One region of the Streptomyces sp. B1866 genome, then DNA from elsewhere that is predicted to be linked to it. Evidence: predicted binding sites of a transcription regulator. Region 1 holds the regulator's gene; each other region holds the start of a gene.
What was found. The regulator HrcA, encoded in region 1, represses chaperone genes, less so after heat shock. The targets are predictions, from matches to a motif close to TTNGCACTCNGNNNNNCNGAGTGCNAA.

Region 1 (6,040 bases):
GGGCCCGTACGCGGCGGGCCGGGCCGTGCTGACGCTGCGCGGGCGGCTGCTGGCGGACGCGGTGGTCCGCGACCTGGTCGACTGACCGGCGGACGGACCTGGTCGACCGGCGGTCAGCCGACCAGGTCGTCCGGCGCCGCTGCCGCGCCCCGTCGGGTCACCTCAGCCGGCGAGGACGAAGTCGATCAGCTCCTCCACCCGGCCCAGCAGCTCCGGCTCCAGGTCCTTGTACGAGCGGACCGCGCCCAGCACCCGGCGCCACGCCGCCCCGGTGTTCTCCGGCCAGCCCAGCGCCCGGCACACCCCCGTCTTCCAGTCCTGGCCGAGCGGCACGGCCGGCCACGCCTCGATCCCGAGCGACGACGGCTTCACCGCCTGCCACACGTCGACGAAGGGGTGCCCGGTGACCAGCACGTGCTCGCCGGTGACCTGCGCCGCGATGCGGGACTCCTTGGAGCCGGGCACCAGGTGGTCCACGAGCACGCCCAGGCGCGCTCCGGGCCCGGGGGAGAAGGCGTGCACGATCTCGGGCAGGTCGTCCACGCCCTCCAGGTACTCCACGACGACGCCCTCGATGCGCAGGTCGTCTCCCCACACCCGCTCGACCAGCTCCGCGTCGTGGCGGCCCTCCACGTACAGCCGCCCGGCGCGCGCCACCCGCGCGCGGGCGCCCGGGACGGCGATCGAGCCGGACGCCGTACGCCCCGGACCCTGCGGCGCGCCGGGCGCGGCAGGAGGGCGTACGAGCGTGACGACGCGCCCCTCCAGCAGGAAGCCGCGCTCCGTCATGGGAAAGACCCGATGTTTACCGAAACGGTCCTCAAGAGTGACCGTCAGGCCCTGCGCCGACTTCTCCCACCGGATCACGGCGCCGCAGAAGCCGGTCGTGGCCTCCTCCACCACGAGCCCCGGCTCGGCGGGCAGCTCCGGCACCGGCGCGGGCCGCTTCCACGGCGGGGTCAGGTCCGGGTCGTACTGTCGGCTCCGCATCCGCCCGACGATAGCGGCCCCACGGCGCCCGGACCCGGCCGGGCCTCGGCCCCGCCCCACCGTCCCCGGACCTTTCACCCCCGGACCTGTCACCGCGCCTCACAGCGACCTCAGCCGTACGTCAGCCGCGCCTCAGCCGTACGGTCCGCCGCTCCTCGTAGCGGCCTCAGCCGCGCCCGCCGAAGCGGGCCGCCAGAGCGTCGCGCTGCGTCCGGACGAAGTCCGCGTCCACGGCCGAGCCGTGCCCGGGCACGTACACCGCGTCCTCGCCGCCCAGGGCCAGCAGCCGGTCCAGGGCGGCGGGCCACCGGTCGGGCAGCGCGTCGGGCCCCGCCTGCGGCGGCCCGGACTCCTCCACCAGGTCGCCGCAGAACACCACCCGGGGCCGGCCGGGTACCACCACGGCCAGGTCGTGAGCGGTGTGGCCGGGGCCCACGTCCGCCAGCAGCACGCTCCGGCCGCCCAGGTCCACGGCCAGCTCCCCGGTCACCGGACGCGGCGGGTGGACCAGCAGGTCGGCGGCCTCGGCCGCGGCGGCCGGGTCGGCGCCGTACCGCACGGCGTCCGCGCCCACCGCCTCCCGCCCCTCGCACAGCGGCCCGGCCAGCCCCGCCGCCCCGTACACCGCGCAGCCCGCGAAGGCGCCCGTGCCCAGGACGTGGTCGAAGTGGGCGTGGGTGAGCGCGACGTGCGTGGGCCGGCGGCCCAGGAGCCGGGTGACCCGGCGGCGGATCCACGCCCCCTCACGCAGCGAGGAGCCGGTGTCCACCACGAGGACGCCCGCCGCGCCCGCGACCGCCCCGGCCGTCGCGTCCCAGCCCGGCAGGCGCCACCGCACCACCCCGGGCGCCAGGCGCTCCGCCTCGGATTCCGTTCCCGGCTCTTCCCGACAGGTCTCCATGCGCCGACGCTAAACCCGTGGCGGCGAAGCGCGCCGCGGAAGGCGGTGGGCGAAGACCGCGGCGGAAGGCGGTGGGCGAAGCGCGCCGCGGAAGGCGGTGGGCGAAGACCGCGGCGGAAGGCGGTGGGCGAAGCGCGCCGCGGAAGGCGGTGGGCCAAGACCGCGGCGGAAGGCGGTGGGGCATCCGGTCTTGCCCACGCCACGGCACACGGCCGTACACTGGCTGGAGGATTTCTGGCACTCGGGCCGGGTGAGTGCCAGGAAGGCGCCCGGGGGAGGGCCCGGGGAAGGGCCCGCCACCGGCGATCCGCGGGAGGGACCCGGTGGACCGGCAGGACTGGAGGTGTGCAGGTGCTCAGTGAACGCAGGCTGGAAGTGCTGCGCGCCATCGTCCAGGACTACGTCGGCACGGAGGAGCCGGTCGGGTCCAAGGCGCTCACCGAGCGGCACCGGCTCGGCGTCTCGCCGGCCACGGTGCGCAACGACATGGCCGTGCTGGAGGAGGAGGGCTACATCGCCCAGCCGCACACCAGCGCCGGCCGCATCCCCACGGACAAGGGCTACCGCCTCTTCGTCGACAAGCTCGCGGACGTCAAGCCGCTGTCCTCGCCCGAGCGCCGCGCCATCCAGAACTTCCTCGACGGCGCGGTCGACCTGGACGACGTGGTGGCCCGCACGGTCCGGCTGCTGGCGCAGCTGACCCGGCAGGTCGCCGTGGTGCAGTACCCGTCGCTGACCCGCTCGACGGTCCGGCACGTGGAGTTGCTGTCGATGGCGTCGGCCCGGATCATGCTGGTGGTCATCACCGATACCGGGCGGGTCGAGCAGCGTATGGTGGACTGCCCCGGGCCGGTCGGCGACGAGGCTTTGGCGGACCTGCGGGCCCGGTTGAACAGCCGGGTGGTGGGCCGGAGGTTCTCGGACGTGCCGCGGCTGGTGCAGGACCTGCCGGAGTCGTTCGAGCAGGAGGAGCGGGGCGCGGTCGTGGCCGTGCTGGCCACGCTGCTGGAGTGCCTGGTCGAGGAGACCGAGGAGCGGCTGCTGATCGGCGGCACCGCCAACCTCACGCGCTTCGCGCACGACTTCCCGCTGACGATCCGGCCGGTGCTGGAGGCTCTGGAGGAGCACGTGGTGCTCCTGAAGCTGCTCGGCGAGGCCAAGGATTCCGGGATGACGGTCCGTATCGGCCACGAGAACGCGCACGAGGGGCTGACCTCCACCTCGGTCGTCTCGGTGGGCTACGGTTCGGGCGACGAGGCGGTCGCCAAGCTCGGTGTGGTCGGACCAACCCGCATGGACTACCCCGGAACGATGGGAGCGGTACGGGCAGTGGCACGTTACGTCGGACAGATCCTGGCGGAGTCTTAAGTGGCGACGGACTACTACGCGGTTCTCGGTGTGCGGCGCGATGCCTCGCAGGACGAGATCAAGAAGGCGTTTCGCCGGCTCGCGCGCGAGCTGCACCCGGACGTGAATCCGGACCCGAAGACCCAGGAGCGGTTCAAGGAGATCAACGCCGCTTACGAGGTGCTGTCGGACCCGCAGAAGAAGCAGGTCTACGACCTCGGCGGCGACCCGCTGTCGGCCAACGGCGGCGGTGGCGGGGCCGGCGGCTTCGGCGCGGGCTTCGGCAACTTCTCCGACATCATGGACGCCTTCTTCGGCGGCGCGGCGCAGCGCGGCCCGCGCTCGCGCACCCGGCGCGGCCAGGACGCCATGATCCGTATCGACATCGAGCTGGAGGAGGCCGCCTTCGGCACCACCAAGGACCTCCAGGTGGACACCGCCGTGGTGTGCACGACCTGCCGCGGCGAGGGCGCGGCGCCCGGCACGTCCGCGCAGACCTGCGACATGTGCCGCGGCCGCGGTGAGGTCTCCCAGGTCACCCGGTCCTTCCTGGGCCAGGTCATGACCTCGCGGCCGTGCCCGCAGTGCCACGGCTTCGGCACCGTGGTGCCCAGCCCCTGCCCGGAGTGCGCGGGTGACGGGCGGGTCCGCTCGCGCCGCACGCTGACCGTGAAGATCCCGGCCGGTGTGGACAACGGCACCCGCATCCAGCTGGCCGGCGAGGGCGAGGTCGGCCCCGGCGGCGGCCCGGCCGGCGACCTGTACGTGGAGATCCACGAGGTGCCGCACCCGGTCTTCCAGCGCCGCGGCGACGACCTGCACTGCACGGTCACCATCCCCATGACGGCCGCCGCCCTGGGCACGAAGGTGCCGCTGGAGACGCTGGACGGCCTGGAGGAGGTCGACATCCGGCCCGGCACCCAGTCCGGCCAGTCGATCCCGCTGCACCAGCGCGGCGTCACCCACCTGCGCGGCGGCGGCCGGGGCGACCTGGTGGTGCACGTGGAGGTGCAGACGCCGGCCAAGCTCGACCCGGAGCAGGAGGAGCTGCTGCGGCGGCTGGCCAAGCTGCGCGGCGAGGAGCGGCCCATGGGCGAGTTCAAGCCGGGCCAGCAGGGCCTGTTCTCCCGGCTGAAGGACGCGTTCAACGGCAGGTGACGGCAGACGTGCGCCGGGCGCGGGCCGCTGGGCGCGCGCCGGGTCGCGCGCCGTCCGGCGGACGTGGCCGACCGTGCGCCGCCCGTACGGCACGGGACCGCACCCTGCGGCGTACGCCGAGCCGTACGTCCGGACGCCGCGCGAACCCGGACCCGGCCCTCCCGCGCCGTACGCCCGGGCCGCGCGCCCTGGGCCGTACCGCCGTGCCGTACGTCCCCTCGCCGGGCGGATTCCGGGCCGTGACACGATGGGCGCATGTGCTCCGCACCGACCGCGGCCACGCCGCCGACCCCGTTCACGTCCCTGGCCGCCGGTCTGCGCCACCCGATCGTGCAGGCTCCGATGGCCGGGGGAGCCTCCGGCCCGCCGCTGGCCGCCGCCGTCTCCGGCGCGGGCGGGCTCGGCTTCCTCGCCGCGGGGTACAAGGCGCCGGAGGCGGTGCGCGCGGAGATCGCGGCGGTGCGCGAGCGGACGTCCCGGCCCTTCGGCGTGAACCTCTTCATGCCCCACCCGATCGCCGCCGACCCGTCGGCCGTGAAGGTCTACGCGGAACGGCTCGCGGCCGAGGCCGACCGCTACGGCGTGCCGCTCGGCGACCCGGACGGGCCCGCCGACGACGCCTACGACGCCAAGATCGCGCTGCTCCTCGCGGACCCCGTGCCGGTCGTCTCCTTCACCTTCGGCTGCCCGGACCCCGCCGTCCTGGCGGACTTCGCCTGCGCGGGCACGGCCACCGTCGTCACCGTCACCTCCGCCGACGAGGCGCGGGCCGCCGAGGAGGCGGGCGCCGACGCCGTGTGCGCGCAGGGCGTGGAGGCCGGCGGCCACCAGGGCACGCACCGCGACGACCCGCTCGCCGACGGCACGGGCCGCGGGCTGCTGACGCTGCTGGCCGAGGTCCGCGAGGCCGTGCGGCTGCCGGTCGTCGCGGCGGGCGGGCTGATGCGCGGCGCTCAGATCGCCGCCGTGCTGGCCGCGGGCGCGGCGGCCGCCCAGCTCGGGACCGCCTTCCTGGCCTGCCCCGAGTCGGCGGCGAGCGAGCCGCACAAACGGGCGCTGACCGACCCGGCCTTCACCCGCACCGAGCTGACCCGCGCCTTCTCCGGCCGCCCGGCCCGCGGGCTGGTCAACCGCTTCGTACGCGCGTACGGCCCGTACGCTCCCGCCGCCTACCCCCAGGTGCACCACCTCACCGCTGGACTGCGCCGCGCGGCGGCCTCGGCGGGCGACCCGCAGGCCGTCGCGCTGTGGGCGGGCCAGGGCCACCGGCTGGCGCGCCCGCTGCCCGCCGCCGAACTGGTCGGCGTGCTCGCGGCCGAGCTGGCCGCGGCCCGGGCCGCACAGGCCGCACAGGACGCGCGGCGCGCGCAGGACGTACCGGGCGGGGCCGCCTCGTGACCGCTCCCGTGTTCGTGGCCGCCTCGCTGGCCAGCGCCGCCGTCGGCGACCGGGTCACGCTCGACGGGCCGGAGGGGCGGCACGCGGTGGCCGTGCGCCGGCTGCGGGTCGGCGAGCAGATCGTGCTGACGGACGGCGCGGGCACCGGCGCGTACGGCACGGTGGCCGCCGTGGCCGCCCCGGACCGGCTCGACGTGGACGTCGCCGAGGTCCGCACCGAGGACCCGCCGAAGCCGCGCCTGACCG
Region 2 (6,040 bases), on a different contig from region 1:
GCGGCAGCGGGCTGGCCGGGGACGACGTCTGCGACCGGCGGTTCCACGGCGGGAACGACCAGGCGGTGTACGCGTACGCGCGCGAGGACCTCGACCGCTGGGAGCGGGAGCTGGGGCGCGAGCTGCCCGCCGGCGTCTTCGGCGAGAACCTGACCACCCTCGGCATCGACCTGAACGCCGCCCTGGTCGGCGAGCGCTGGCGGGTCGGCTCCGGCCCGCTGCTGGAGGTCACCTCGCCGCGCGTCCCCTGCCGTACGTTCGCGGGCTGGCTGGACGAGCGGGGCTGGGTGAAGCGGTTCACCGAAACCGGCCTGACCGGCGCGTACCTGCGGGTCGTCGAACCGGGCGCGGTCCAGGCGGGTGACCCGGTGGAGGTGGTGCACCGCCCCGGCCACGAGGTGACCGTGGGACTCGTCTTCCGCGCGCGGACGGCGGAGCCGGCCCTGCTGCCGCGGGTGCTCGCGGCGGGCGACGCGCTGCACCCGGAGGACCGCGAGCGGGCGGCGCACTACATGGCCAGGGGCGCCGGCGGTGCCGGGAGCGCCGGGACCGCCCGGAACACCGGGATCGCCGGGAAGGCCGAAAACGCCGCCGCCGAAGGCCCGGAGGGCCCCGCGGACCCGGCCTGACCTGCGATCGGCCCCCGCACGGCGGACCGGCGGCCCCCGGCGGCCGGTGCCGGGCCGTACCGCTACCGTGCCGCGTATGACGACTGCACTGATTACGGGGTCCACGGCGGGGATCGGGGCCGCGTTCGCGCGTCGGCTCGCGGCGGACGGCCACAACCTGGTGCTGGTGGCGCGCGACGCCGAGCGGCTGCGTGAACAGGCCGCCGACCTGCACGACCGGCACCGCGTGGAGGCCCGGGTGCTGTCCGCCGACCTGGCCGACGACGCGGGGATCGAGGCGGTCGAGGCGCGGCTGGCGGATCCGGCGCAGCCGGTGGACCTGCTGGTGAACAACGCGGGCTTCGGCCACCGGGACGGCTACCTCACCACACCTCTGGCCGACGAGTTGCGGATGCTGAAGGTGCACTGCGAGACGGTGCTGCGGCTGACCAGCGCGGCCGCCGCGGCCATGCGCGAGCGCGGGCGCGGCGGAGTGATCAACGTGTCGTCCATCGCGTCGTTCTTCCCGCGCGGCACGTACTCGGCCAGCAAGGCGTGGGTCACGCAGTTCACCCTGGGCGCCGCGAAGGACCTGACCGGATCCGGGGTGCGGCTGATGGCGCTGTGCCCGGGTTTCGTACGGACGGAGTTCCACCAGCGCTCGGGCGTGTCGACGGACAACGTGCCCGGCTGGATGTGGCTGGACGCCGACCGGGTGGTGGACGCGGCGCTGAAGGACTTCGCGCGGGGCCGGGCGCTGTCCGTACCGGACCCGCGCTACAAGGCGCTGGCCGGTCTCGGCAAGCTGGTGCCGCGCTCGGCGGCGGCGTCGGTGTCGACCAGGCTGGGCCGGAGCGCCGGCCGCCCCTGACGGCCGCCCCTGGACGGCCGCCCCGGGCAGCCGCTTCTGACGACGTTTCCCGCTAAACCTCTGACGGCTGCTTCTGACGTCTCGGCCCCTGCCGCTGTCCGCCGGGGCGCGGATCCGGTGGCGCCCGGGACAGCCAGAGGCCCGGCACCCGAAGGCGGGTGCCGGGCCTCTGGCCTGGCGGCCGCGCCGGCCCCGGGCCGGACGGCCGGGTCGGCGCGCACGACGCGTGCGGTCAGTGCGAGTGGCCGTGGCCGGCGGCCTCCGGCTCCTCCTCGGCGGGCTTCTCGACCACCAGGGTCTCGGTGGTGAGCAGCAGCGAGGCGATCGACGCCGCGTTCTCCAGGGCGGAGCGGGTGACCTTGACCGGGTCGATGACGCCGGCCTTCACCAGGTCGCCGTACTCGTCGGTCGCGGCGTTGAAGCCGTGGCCCTTCTCCAGCTCGGCCACCTTGGAGGTGATGACGTAGCCCTCCAGGCCGGCGTTCTCGGCGATCCAGCGCAGCGGCTCGACCGCGGCGCGGCGGACCACCGCGACACCGGTGGCCTCGTCGCCCGACAGGCCCAGGCCGCCGTCCAGCACCTTGACGGCGTGCACCAGCGCGGAGCCGCCGCCGGAGACGATGCCCTCCTCGACCGCGGCGCGGGTGGCGGAGATCGCGTCCTCCAGGCGGTGCTTCTTCTCCTTCAGCTCGACCTCGGTGGCCGCGCCCACGCGGATCACGCACACACCGCCGGCGAGCTTGGCCAGCCGCTCCTGGAGCTTCTCGCGGTCCCAGTCGGAGTCGGTGGTCTCGATCTCGGCCTTGATCTGCGCGACGCGCCCCTCGACGTCGCCCGCGTTGCCGCCGCCGTCCACGATCGTGGTGTCGTCCTTGGTGATGGTCACCCGGCGGGCGGTGCCCAGCACGTCCAGACCGGCCTGGTCGAGCTTGAGGCCGACCTCCTCGGCGATGACGGTGGCGCCGGTCAGCGCGGCCATGTCGCCGAGCATCGCCTTGCGGCGGTCGCCGAAGCCGGGGGCCTTCACCGCGACGGCGTTGAAGGTGCCGCGGATCTTGTTGACGACCAGGGTGGACAGGGCCTCGCCCTCGACGTCCTCGGCGATGATCAGCAGCGGCTTGCTGGCGCCGCCCTGAAGGATCTTCTCCAGCAGCGGCAGCAGGTCCTGGATGGACGAGATCTTGCCCTGGTGGATCAGGATGTACGGGTCGTCGAGGACGGCCTCCATGCGCTCCTGGTCGGTGACCATGTACGGCGACAGGTAGCCCTTGTCGAACGCCATGCCCTCGGTGAAGTCCAGCTCCAGGCCGAAGGTGTTGGACTCCTCGACGGTGATGACGCCGTCCTTGCCGACCTTGTCCATCGCCTCGGCGATCAGCTCGCCGACCTGCTTGTCCTGGGCGGACAGCGCGGCCACGGCGGCGATGTCGGTCTTGGAGTCGATCGGGCGGGCGGAGGCCAGCAGGTCGTCGGAGACGGCCCGGACGGCGGCGTCGATGCCCTTCTTCAGGGCGGCGGGAGAGGCGCCGGCGGCCACGTTGCGCAGGCCCTCGCGGACCAGCGCCTGGGCCAGCACGGTGGCGGTGGTGGTGCCGTCGCCCGCGATGTCGTTGGTCTTGGTCGCCACCTCCTTGACGAGCTGGGCGCCCAGGTTCTCGTACGGGTCGTCGACCTCGACCTCGCGCGCGATGGTCACGCCGTCGTTGGTGATGGTCGGCGCGCCGAACTTCTTGTCGATCACGACGTTGCGGCCCTTGGGGCCGATCGTCACCTTGACGGTGTCGGCGAGCTTGTTCACCCCGCGCTCAAGGGCGCGGCGCGCGTCCTCGTCGAATTTCAGGATCTTCGCCATGAGATGCGTGTGTCCTCTCGTTGCGACCCTGGCGCACCGCGCGGGGGGCCGCCATCGTTGGTACGAACTGCGCCCCGGGCGCCCGGCAGGTTCGCTCGCGGGGGGCCAGGGGCGCAGGACGGGAAATGCGGGGTGGAGTTACTTCTCGACGATCGCGAGGACGTCGCGGGCCGAGAGCACGAGGTAGTCCTCGTTGTTGTACTTCACCTCGGTCCCGCCGTACTTGCTGTAGAGAACGACGTCGCCGACCTTGACGTCGAGCTCGACGCGCTTGCCGTCCTCGATGCGGCCCGGGCCCACGGCCAGGACGGTGCCCTCCTGGGGCTTCTCCTTGGCGGTGTCCGGGATGACCAGGCCGGAGGCCGTGGTCTGCTCGGCGTCGAGCGGCTGGACCACGATGCGGTCCTCAAGCGGCTTGATGGCAACCTTGGTGCTGGCGGTCGTCACGATCCGACCTCCCCCTTCGGAGATCTCGCGGGGTTGACTGTCTTAAGGGGGCGACCAGGTGGATCCGTCGTCGCGGGTGCCGGACCTGCCCGTCGCACGTCACTGCTGGCTGGCACTCCGGACTGAGGAGTGCCAGCGTCGAGTCCGAGACTAGGACGCTGTTAGCACTCAGTCAACTAGAGTGCCAAGCGACGTGGCGGCGGTTCGGCCACGCCCGGCGCCCGGACCCGTACGGCCGTTTCCGGTCCGCCGCCCGAACGGCCCCTGCGGCGCGGGGCGGAGAGCGCCCGGACGGCGGGATCCCGGACCGCCTGGGGTCGCCAGGTGGCGCGCGGCGGCGCGCGGGCGCCGAGCGTGTCGCCCGCCGCGGTCCGCGCGCCCCCCGCCCGCGCCGTAAGCCGCCGTGGGTCGCCTTCGGCGTTGCGCTCTACCGGCCGTACGCGCGTGCTCTCGACCGGGACGACATGGGACTCCCCAAAACCGACGCGTACCGGCGCACGGGACGGCGGAAGGCGCCGGGCGGGCCGGGGGAAGAGGCCGCGCCGGGGACGGGAGAATGGGCGGGTGGACGTGGACGCCTTCGAATCGCTGCTCACCGACGAGGGGCAGGCGGTGCTCGCCGCGCTGCGCGACCACGATCCGGCGCGCGAACTGGCCGAGGTGACGCGGCTGCGCCGCGACCACCCGCCCGCGCTGGTCTCGGCGGCCGTCACCCAGGCGCGGCTGCGGCAGCGCGCCGTGGCCAAGTTCGGCGCCGAGGACGCCCGTCGCATGTACTTCACGCCGGACGGCGTGGAGCAGGCCACCCGCGCGTCCGTCGCCGCCTACCGGGCCCGCCGGTTCGCCGATCTGGGCGTGCGCACCCTGGCCGACCTGTGCTGCGGCGTCGGCGGCGACGCGCTGGCGCTCGCCCGCGCGGGCGTGCGGGTGCTGGCCGTCGACCGGGATCCGCTGACCTGCGCGGTCGCCCGGGCCAACGCCGAGGCGCTGGGCCTGGCCGACCGGATCGAGGTGCGCCGCGCGGACGTGGCGGACGTCGACACCTCGCCGTACGACGCGGTGTTCGTCGACCCGGCGCGGCGCGGCGGCCGCGGCGGAGCGGGCCGATCGGGCGGTACGGGACGCGCGGGCCGTACGGGCGCCGCGGGCGGGCCGGCGCGCGCGGGCGGCCAGGGCGGCGGCGGCCGGATCTTCGACCCGGAGTCCTACTCGCCGCCGCTGTCCTGGGCGGTCGCCACCGCCCGCAGGTCCCCGCACGCCGCCCTCAAGGCCGCCCCGGGCCTGCCGTACGAGGCGATCCCCGACGCGGCCGAGGCCGAGTGGATCTCGGACGGCGGGGACGTGAAGGAGGCGGTGCTGTGGTTCGGCACCGCGCGCCCGGGCATGCGCCGCGCCACCCTGCTGCCCTCCGGCCGGTCCCTGCTCGGCGCGCGCCTGCCCGACCCGAGCCCGGGCCCGGTGGGCCGCTGGCTGTACGAGCCGGACGGCGCCGTCATCCGCGCGCACCTCGTGGCGGACGTGGCCGCACGCGTGGGCGGCCGGCTGATCGACCCGACCATCGCCTACCTGACGGCGGACGAGCTGCGCCCCACGCCGTACGCCACCGCCTACGAGATCACCGACGTGCTGCCGTTCAACCTCAAGCGGCTCAGGGCGCTGCTGCGGGAGCGGGAGGTGGGCGTCGTGACGATCAAGAAGCGGGGTTCGGCGGTGGAACCGGAAGAGCTGCGCAGGCGGCTGAAACTCGAAGGGGTGAATGCCTGCACCGTCGTCCTGACGCGCGTGGCGGGCGCGCCCACGATGCTGCTGGGCCACCCGGCGGACTGCTAGCGGGCGCGCGGGCCGCGCCCTCGCGCCGGCCCCGCGCACCGCGCGCCCCCGGCGCGCGGCCAGCGCGCGTCCGAACACGGGAGCGCCCACGCGGCGGCGCGCACGGCGCCGGTCCCCGGCCCACGGTCGGCCCCACAGCCGGTTCCACAGCCCGGACCCGCGGCCTGGACCCGTGGGCCGGTCCCGTGGGCCGGTCGGCACGGCCCGGAGTCCTACGGCCCGGGGACCAGCCCCATCCCGATCCGGGGCCCGAGGCGCACCGTCCCGGGCGGTCCGTACGGTGAGCCCCATGGCACCGACGCACCTTCCCGCCCCGCTCTCGGCCCCGCTCTCCGCCCCGCTCTCACCGGCCGACCTCGACGCCTACCTGGCCCGGACCGGCTGGTCCGGCGAGCGCCGCGCGGACGCCGCCGCGCTGCGGTCGCTGCACCG
Region 3 (6,040 bases), on a different contig from region 1:
CGCTCGGGCAAGGCGAGGCGTCGAGGTACGGGCCCGTGAGCGGCCCCGCGGGCCCGTGAGCGCGGGCGCGCCCTTCGGCCCGTACGCGCCCGTACGCGCCCGTACGCCCCGTACGCCCGTACGCCGTGACTCCCCTGCCGCCCCGCGCGAGCGGCAGACTCGGCCCCGAAACGCCGTCGGGGCGGCGCCTCCGGAATCCCGGAAGCACCGCCCCGACGTCACTCGGACAGGCGATCGCACTGCAAGGGCGATCAGAAGTCCATGTCACCGCCCGGCATGCCGCCGCCCGCGCCGGCACCGGCCGCGGCCTTCTCCGGCTTGTCGGCGATGACGGCCTCGGTGGTCAGGAACAGCGCGGCGATCGACGCGGCGTTCTGCAGCGCGGAGCGCGTCACCTTGGCCGGGTCGATGATGCCCTCGGCGATCAGGTCGACGTACTCGCCGGTGGCGGCGTTCAGGCCGTGGCCGGGGGTCAGGCCGCGCACCTTCTCCACCACGACGCCGCCCTCAAGGCCGGCGTTGACGGCGATCTGCTTCAGCGGGGCCTCCAGGGCCAGGCGCACGGCCTGGGCGCCGGTGGCCTCGTCGCCGTCCAGCTCCAGCTTCTCGAAGACGCCGGTCGCCTGGAGCAGGGCCACGCCGCCACCGGCGACGATGCCCTCCTCGACGGCGGCCTTCGCGTTGCGCACCGCGTCCTCGATGCGGTGCTTGCGCTCCTTCAGCTCGACCTCGGTGGCGGCACCGGCCTTGATGACGGCCACGCCGCCGGCCAGCTTCGCCAGGCGCTCCTGGAGCTTCTCGCGGTCGTAGTCGGAGTCGCTGTTCTCGATCTCGGCGCGGATCTGGTTGACCCGGCCCTGCACCTGGTCGGTGTCGCCGGCACCGTCGACGATGGTGGTCTCGTCCTTGGTGATGACGACCTTGCGGGCGCGGCCGAGCAGGTCCAGGCCCGCGTTCTCCAGCTTGAGGCCGACCTCCTCGGAGATCACGGTGCCGCCGGTGAGGACGGCGATGTCGCCGAGCATGGCCTTGCGGCGGTCGCCGAAGCCCGGGGCCTTGACGGCGACGGACTTGAAGGTGCCGCGGATCTTGTTGACGACCAGGGTCGCCAGGGCCTCGCCCTCGATGTCCTCCGCGATGATCAGCAGCGGCTTGCCCGACTGCATGACCTTCTCCAGCAGCGGAAGGAGGTCCTTCACGTTGGAGATCTTGGAGTTGACGATCAGGATGTACGGGTCGTCGAAGGACGCCTCCATGCGCTCCGTGTCGGTGGCGAAGTACGCCGAGACGAAGCCCTTGTCGAAGCGCATGCCCTCGGTGAGCTCAAGCTCCAGGCCGAAGGTCTGCGACTCCTCGACGGTGATGACGCCTTCCTTGCCGACCTTGTCCATCGCCTCGGCGATCAGCTCGCCGATCTGCGTGTCGGCGGCGGAGATGGAGGCCGTGGAGGCGATCTGCTCCTTGGTCTCCACGTCCTTGGCCTGCTCCAGCAGGGCGGCGGAGACGGCCTCGACGGCCTTCTCGATGCCGCGCTTGAGGGCCATCGGGTTGGCGCCGGCGGCCACGTTGCGCAGACCCTCGCGGACCAGCGCCTGGGCGAGGACGGTCGCGGTCGTCGTGCCGTCACCGGCGACGTCGTCCGTCTTCTTCGCGACCTCCTTGACCAGCTCGGCGCCGATCTTCTCGTACGGGTCCTCCAGCTCGATCTCCTTGGCGATGGACACACCGTCGTTGGTGATCGTGGGGGCGCCCCACTTCTTCTCCAGGACGACGTTGCGGCCCTTGGGGCCGAGGGTGACCTTGACGGCGTCGGCGAGCTGGTTCATCCCGCGCTCAAGGCCGCGCCGTGCCTCCTCGTCGAACGCGATGATCTTGGCCATGTGAAGTCCGTTCTCCCAAGACGTTGGGGTGCCTCCCACGGCGTACCAGGCCGTGGAGGCGGATTTCCTCGGACCGCGCTGGCGCCCGCGACGGACGGCCTGCCTGCCGCGCGGTCCCTAGGGACTCCGCCCGGCGTGCGGGCCTCACCGACCCGGTCCTGCTGTCACTCTCACTCTCTGAGTGCTAAGCCATAATTAGCACTCGCCACCCGAGAGTGCAAGGTTGCCCGGGGCGCGGGCGGGCCCGGGTCGCGCTCCGGCGGAGGGCCGGGCGAGCCCCCCCGGGGGCACCGGCCGGAGCCGGGGGCGCGGGTCCGGCCGCCTTTCGCGTACGGCCGGAGCAGCGGCGTTCCCGGGAGCACGGCCACCGGCTCCGCGGCGCCCCCGGGCGTGCGAAAGGCCCGCACCCCCGGGAGGGTGCGGGCCTTCCCCGTACGCGTGGTTCGTCTACGGTTCGCCTACACGGTCAGCTGCTGGCGCCTCGGCACTTCACGCCGACAGTCGGACCATGTCCGCCTGCGGCCCCTTCTGACCCTGCGAGATCTCGAACTCGACCCGCTGACCTTCCTCAAGGGTGCGGTAACCGTCCATCTGGATCGCGCTGTAGTGGACGAACACGTCCGCACCACCGTCGACCGCGATGAAGCCGTACCCCTTCTCCGCGTTGAACCACTTGACGGTGCCCTGAGCCATTCCTAACTCCCCTATTACTGGCCCCTGCGCAGGACCGCACTCCGCGGACCCGGGTCAGACCTCACCCCCCGGATGCGGAAGGTGTGCGCCGGAACGCGTCGACCGCCGCTGAATGTATCTGTCCCACTGCCCTCTGCAACAGGTCAATCGGACGAGAATTCCTGGCGCGCCGAAAAGCGCGATCGCTATGAATTCGGTGAAATCCCGGGCAACCCGGACCGGACATAAAGGGGTCGAACCGGCAAATCGCGCACACATTTTGTGCACATCTTGACGTTCGCTCAGATGGGCGGGGGTGATAGGCGACAGCTCAACTGTATCGCGTTCAACACACAAACTCGCCCCGTCCGTTTGTCACGAACGGGGCAAGGGAAGTCCTGTAAGACGGCCCGCGGTGAGCACCCGCCGCGCCGCCTTATGGCGGAGCGCGTTCTTCCGGTAGGTGCGGTGCGGCTTCGGCGCGCGGGGCCCGCCGCCGCATGCCCGAAAGCAGCGGCGGCGGGCCCCGGCGCGCCGGAAAGCGCGGTCAGCAGCCGCCGGCGACGGCGGGGATGATCGAGATCCCGGAGCCGTCCGGCGTGGGGGTTTCCAGGCCCTCGGCGAAGCGGACGTCGTCGTCGTTCACGTAGACGTTCACGAAGCGGCGCAGCCTGCCCTCGTCGTCGAGCACCCGGGCCGCGATCCCCTGGTGGTTCTTGTCGAGGTCGGCCAGCACCTCGCCGAGGGTGGCGCCCTCGGCGGCGACCTCCGCCCGCCCGCCCGTGTAGGTGCGCAGGATGGTCGGGATTCTCACGTTGACGCTCATGCGAGGCCAGCCTCTCGGAACGATGCCAGGGTCGGGCGGATGACGGCGGTGGGCCCGGTCGTCGGGGACACCGCGTCGAGGGTCTTCAGGCCGTCGCCCGTGTTGAGCACGACGGTCGTCAGGGCCGGGTCGAGCCGCCCGTCCTCGATCAGCTTCTTCGTCACGCCGACGGTCACGCCACCCGCCGTCTCCGCGAAGATGCCCTCGGTACGGGCCAGCAGCTTGATGGCCTCGACGATACGCGCGTCGTCCACGTCCTCCACCGCGCCGCCCGTACGCCGGGCGATGTCGAGCACGTACGGCCCGTCCGCCGGATTGCCGATGGCGAGCGACTTGGCGATGGTGTCGGGCCTGACCGGGCGCACCACGTCGTGGCCGTCCTTGAAGGCGCGGGAGACCGGGGAGCAGCCCTCCGCCTGCGCGCCGAAGATCTTGTACGGCCGGTCCTCGACCAGGCCGAGTGTGATCAGCTCCCGCAGCCCCTTGTCGATCTTGGTGAGCTGGGAGCCGGACGCGATCGGGATCACCAGCTGGTCCGGCAGCCGCCAGCCGAGCTGCTCGCAGATCTCGTACGCGAGGGTCTTGGAGCCCTCGGCGTAGTACGGCCGCAGGTTGACGTTGACGAAGCCCCAGCCCTCGCCCGCCGGGTCGCCGATCAGCTCGCTGCAGAAGCGGTTGACGTCGTCGTACGTGCCCTCGATGGCGACCAGGTCGCCGCCGTAGACCGCCGCCATGACGACCTTGCCGGCCTCCAGGTCGTGCGGGATGAACACACAGGAGCGCAGGCCCGCGCGGGCCGCCGCGGCGCCCACCGCGCCAGCCAGGTTGCCGGTGGACGAGCAGGACAGGGTGGTGAAGCCGAACGCGCGGGCCGCCTCCACGGCGATGGCCACGACGCGGTCCTTGAACGAGTGGGTCGGGTTGCCCGAGTCGTCCTTGATGTGCAGCTCGCCGGTCACGCCCAGCTCACGCGCGAGCCGGTCGGCGCGCACCAGCTTGGTGCGGCCCGGGTTCAGGCTGGGCTTGCCGGCGACGTCGGCCGGGACGGGCAGCAGCGGCGCGTACCGCCAGATGTTCTCCGGCCCGGCCTCGATGCGGGCGCGCAGGCCCTCGGGGTCGCCGGTCGGCAGGTCGTACGCGACTTCGAGTGGCCCGAAACACTCGGTGCAGGCGAACACCGGGCCCAGCGGGACGCGCTCGCCGCACTCGCGGCAGGACAGCGCGGCGGCGGGGCCGAGAGAGACGGCCGAACCGGGGGTACCCGGGCCCGGGTCGCCGGAAGCGGCGGAAGGAGTGGTCGTGTCGGCGGCGAGCTGCTCAGCGGCGTGCGCGGACATGCAGGCGAGGCCCTTTCTCCTCATCTTCCTCGCGGCGCACCTCGCCGCGAGCCGGAATTGGCACCTACCCCGCCGGGGCCTCGCCAGGTGGCCGGAGACCGGCCGCGCGAGACCAGCGGGAGGGTTGCCGGGGCTTCAACGGGCCGTTCCCTCTGCCCCTCTGGATGAGCGCTATAGCCACGGACGAGAGGCGCCCGAGGCGTTTGTACGCGACGATTCCGACATACGGAGGACACGTGCGTTGCTCAAGACTGTAACCGAAGGCCCGGATGGTTGAGGAAGTCGTCCGAACCGCGAGACACCGAGGAGACACGACGTGCTGGAAGAGGTGGAGCGTTGGCTCGCACACCGGTCCTGGTCAGCCGCCGATCGTCCGCTCGAACGCCTGCTGGCCGCCAAACACTCCCAGGCCAGCCGGGTGAGCGTGGTGATGCCCGCCCTGAACGAGGAGGCCACGGTCGGCGACATCGCCCATACCGTCCGCACCCGGCTGATGAGCGACACCATGCCGCTCGTCGACGAGCTGGTGGTGCTGGACTCCGGTTCCACGGATCGTACCGCCGAGGTCGCGGCCAAGGCCGGTGCGACCGTCGTGCACCGTGACGAGATCCTGCCGCGGCTGCCCGCGCTGCCCGGCAAGGGCGAGGTGCTGTGGCGCTCGCTGCTGGCCACCAGCGGCGACATCGTGTGTTTCATCGACGCCGACCTGCGGGAGTTCGACGCCCGGTTCGTCTCCGGCATCATCGGCCCGCTGCTGACCGAGCCGGAGGTGCAGCTGGTCAAGGGCATGTACGACCGGCCGCTGGCCGGCGCGGCCGGCCAGGGCGGGCGGGTCACCGAGCTGGTGGCCCGGCCGCTGCTGAACCTGCACTGGCCGCAGCTGGCCGGCTTCGTCCAGCCGCTCGGCGGCGAGTACGCGGCCCGCCGCACGCTGCTGGAGCGCCTGCCGTTCCCCGTCGGCTACGGCGTGGAGCTGGGCCTGCTGGTCGACGCGTTGCATACGGTCGGCCTGGACGCGCTCGCCCAGGTGGACCTCGGCGTGCGCAAGCACCGCCACCAGGACGGCCAGGCCCTCGGCAGGATGGCCGCCACCATCTACCGCACGGCCCAGCTCCGGCTGGCCCGCGGCCACCTGGTGCGGCCCCACCTGACCCAGTTCGAGCGCGGCACGAGCGGCTTCGTGCCGCGCACGGTGCCGGTGGACGCGGAGGAGCGGCCGCCGATCGTGGAGATCCCGGAGTACGCGGAGCGACGGGCGGCGTAGGGGCGGCGGGGCGGGGCCGCCCGGCTCCGCCCCGGGCCCACGGCGCCGACCACCCGGGCCG

Region 2: groES (co-chaperone GroES) is a predicted target of HrcA. The motif match lies at 3,940-3,966, and genes of this name have one in related genera.
Region 3: groL (chaperonin GroEL) is a predicted target of HrcA. The motif match lies at 2,042-2,068, and genes of this name have one in related genera.

What each region holds. Positions count from the first base shown of each region.
Region 1 is NZ_JAVSCF010000009.1:42,148-48,187, reverse strand. It holds gene RKE29_RS03190 (DUF3097 domain-containing protein) at 163-990, opposite strand; gene RKE29_RS03185 (MBL fold metallo-hydrolase) at 1,157-1,891, opposite strand; gene hrcA (heat-inducible transcriptional repressor HrcA) at 2,243-3,259, shown strand; gene dnaJ (molecular chaperone DnaJ) at 3,260-4,396, shown strand; gene RKE29_RS03170 (nitronate monooxygenase) at 4,739-5,794, shown strand; gene RKE29_RS03165 (16S rRNA (uracil(1498)-N(3))-methyltransferase) at 5,791-6,040, shown strand, end outside.
Region 2 is NZ_JAVSCF010000075.1:9,297-15,336, reverse strand. It holds gene RKE29_RS13045 (MOSC domain-containing protein) at 1-629, shown strand, start outside; gene RKE29_RS13040 (SDR family oxidoreductase) at 706-1,479, shown strand; gene groL (chaperonin GroEL) at 1,712-3,331, opposite strand; gene groES (co-chaperone GroES) at 3,470-3,778, opposite strand; gene RKE29_RS13025 (methyltransferase domain-containing protein) at 4,343-5,608, shown strand; partial or broken gene RKE29_RS13020 (arylamine N-acetyltransferase) at 5,898-6,040, shown strand, end outside.
Region 3 is NZ_JAVSCF010000016.1:17,291-23,330, forward strand. It holds gene groL (chaperonin GroEL) at 252-1,880, opposite strand; gene RKE29_RS04635 (cold-shock protein) at 2,370-2,573, opposite strand; gene RKE29_RS04640 (MoaD/ThiS family protein) at 3,100-3,378, opposite strand; gene thrC (threonine synthase) at 3,375-4,739, opposite strand; SAM riboswitch class I at 4,733-4,886, opposite strand; gene RKE29_RS04650 (glucosyl-3-phosphoglycerate synthase) at 5,032-5,979, shown strand.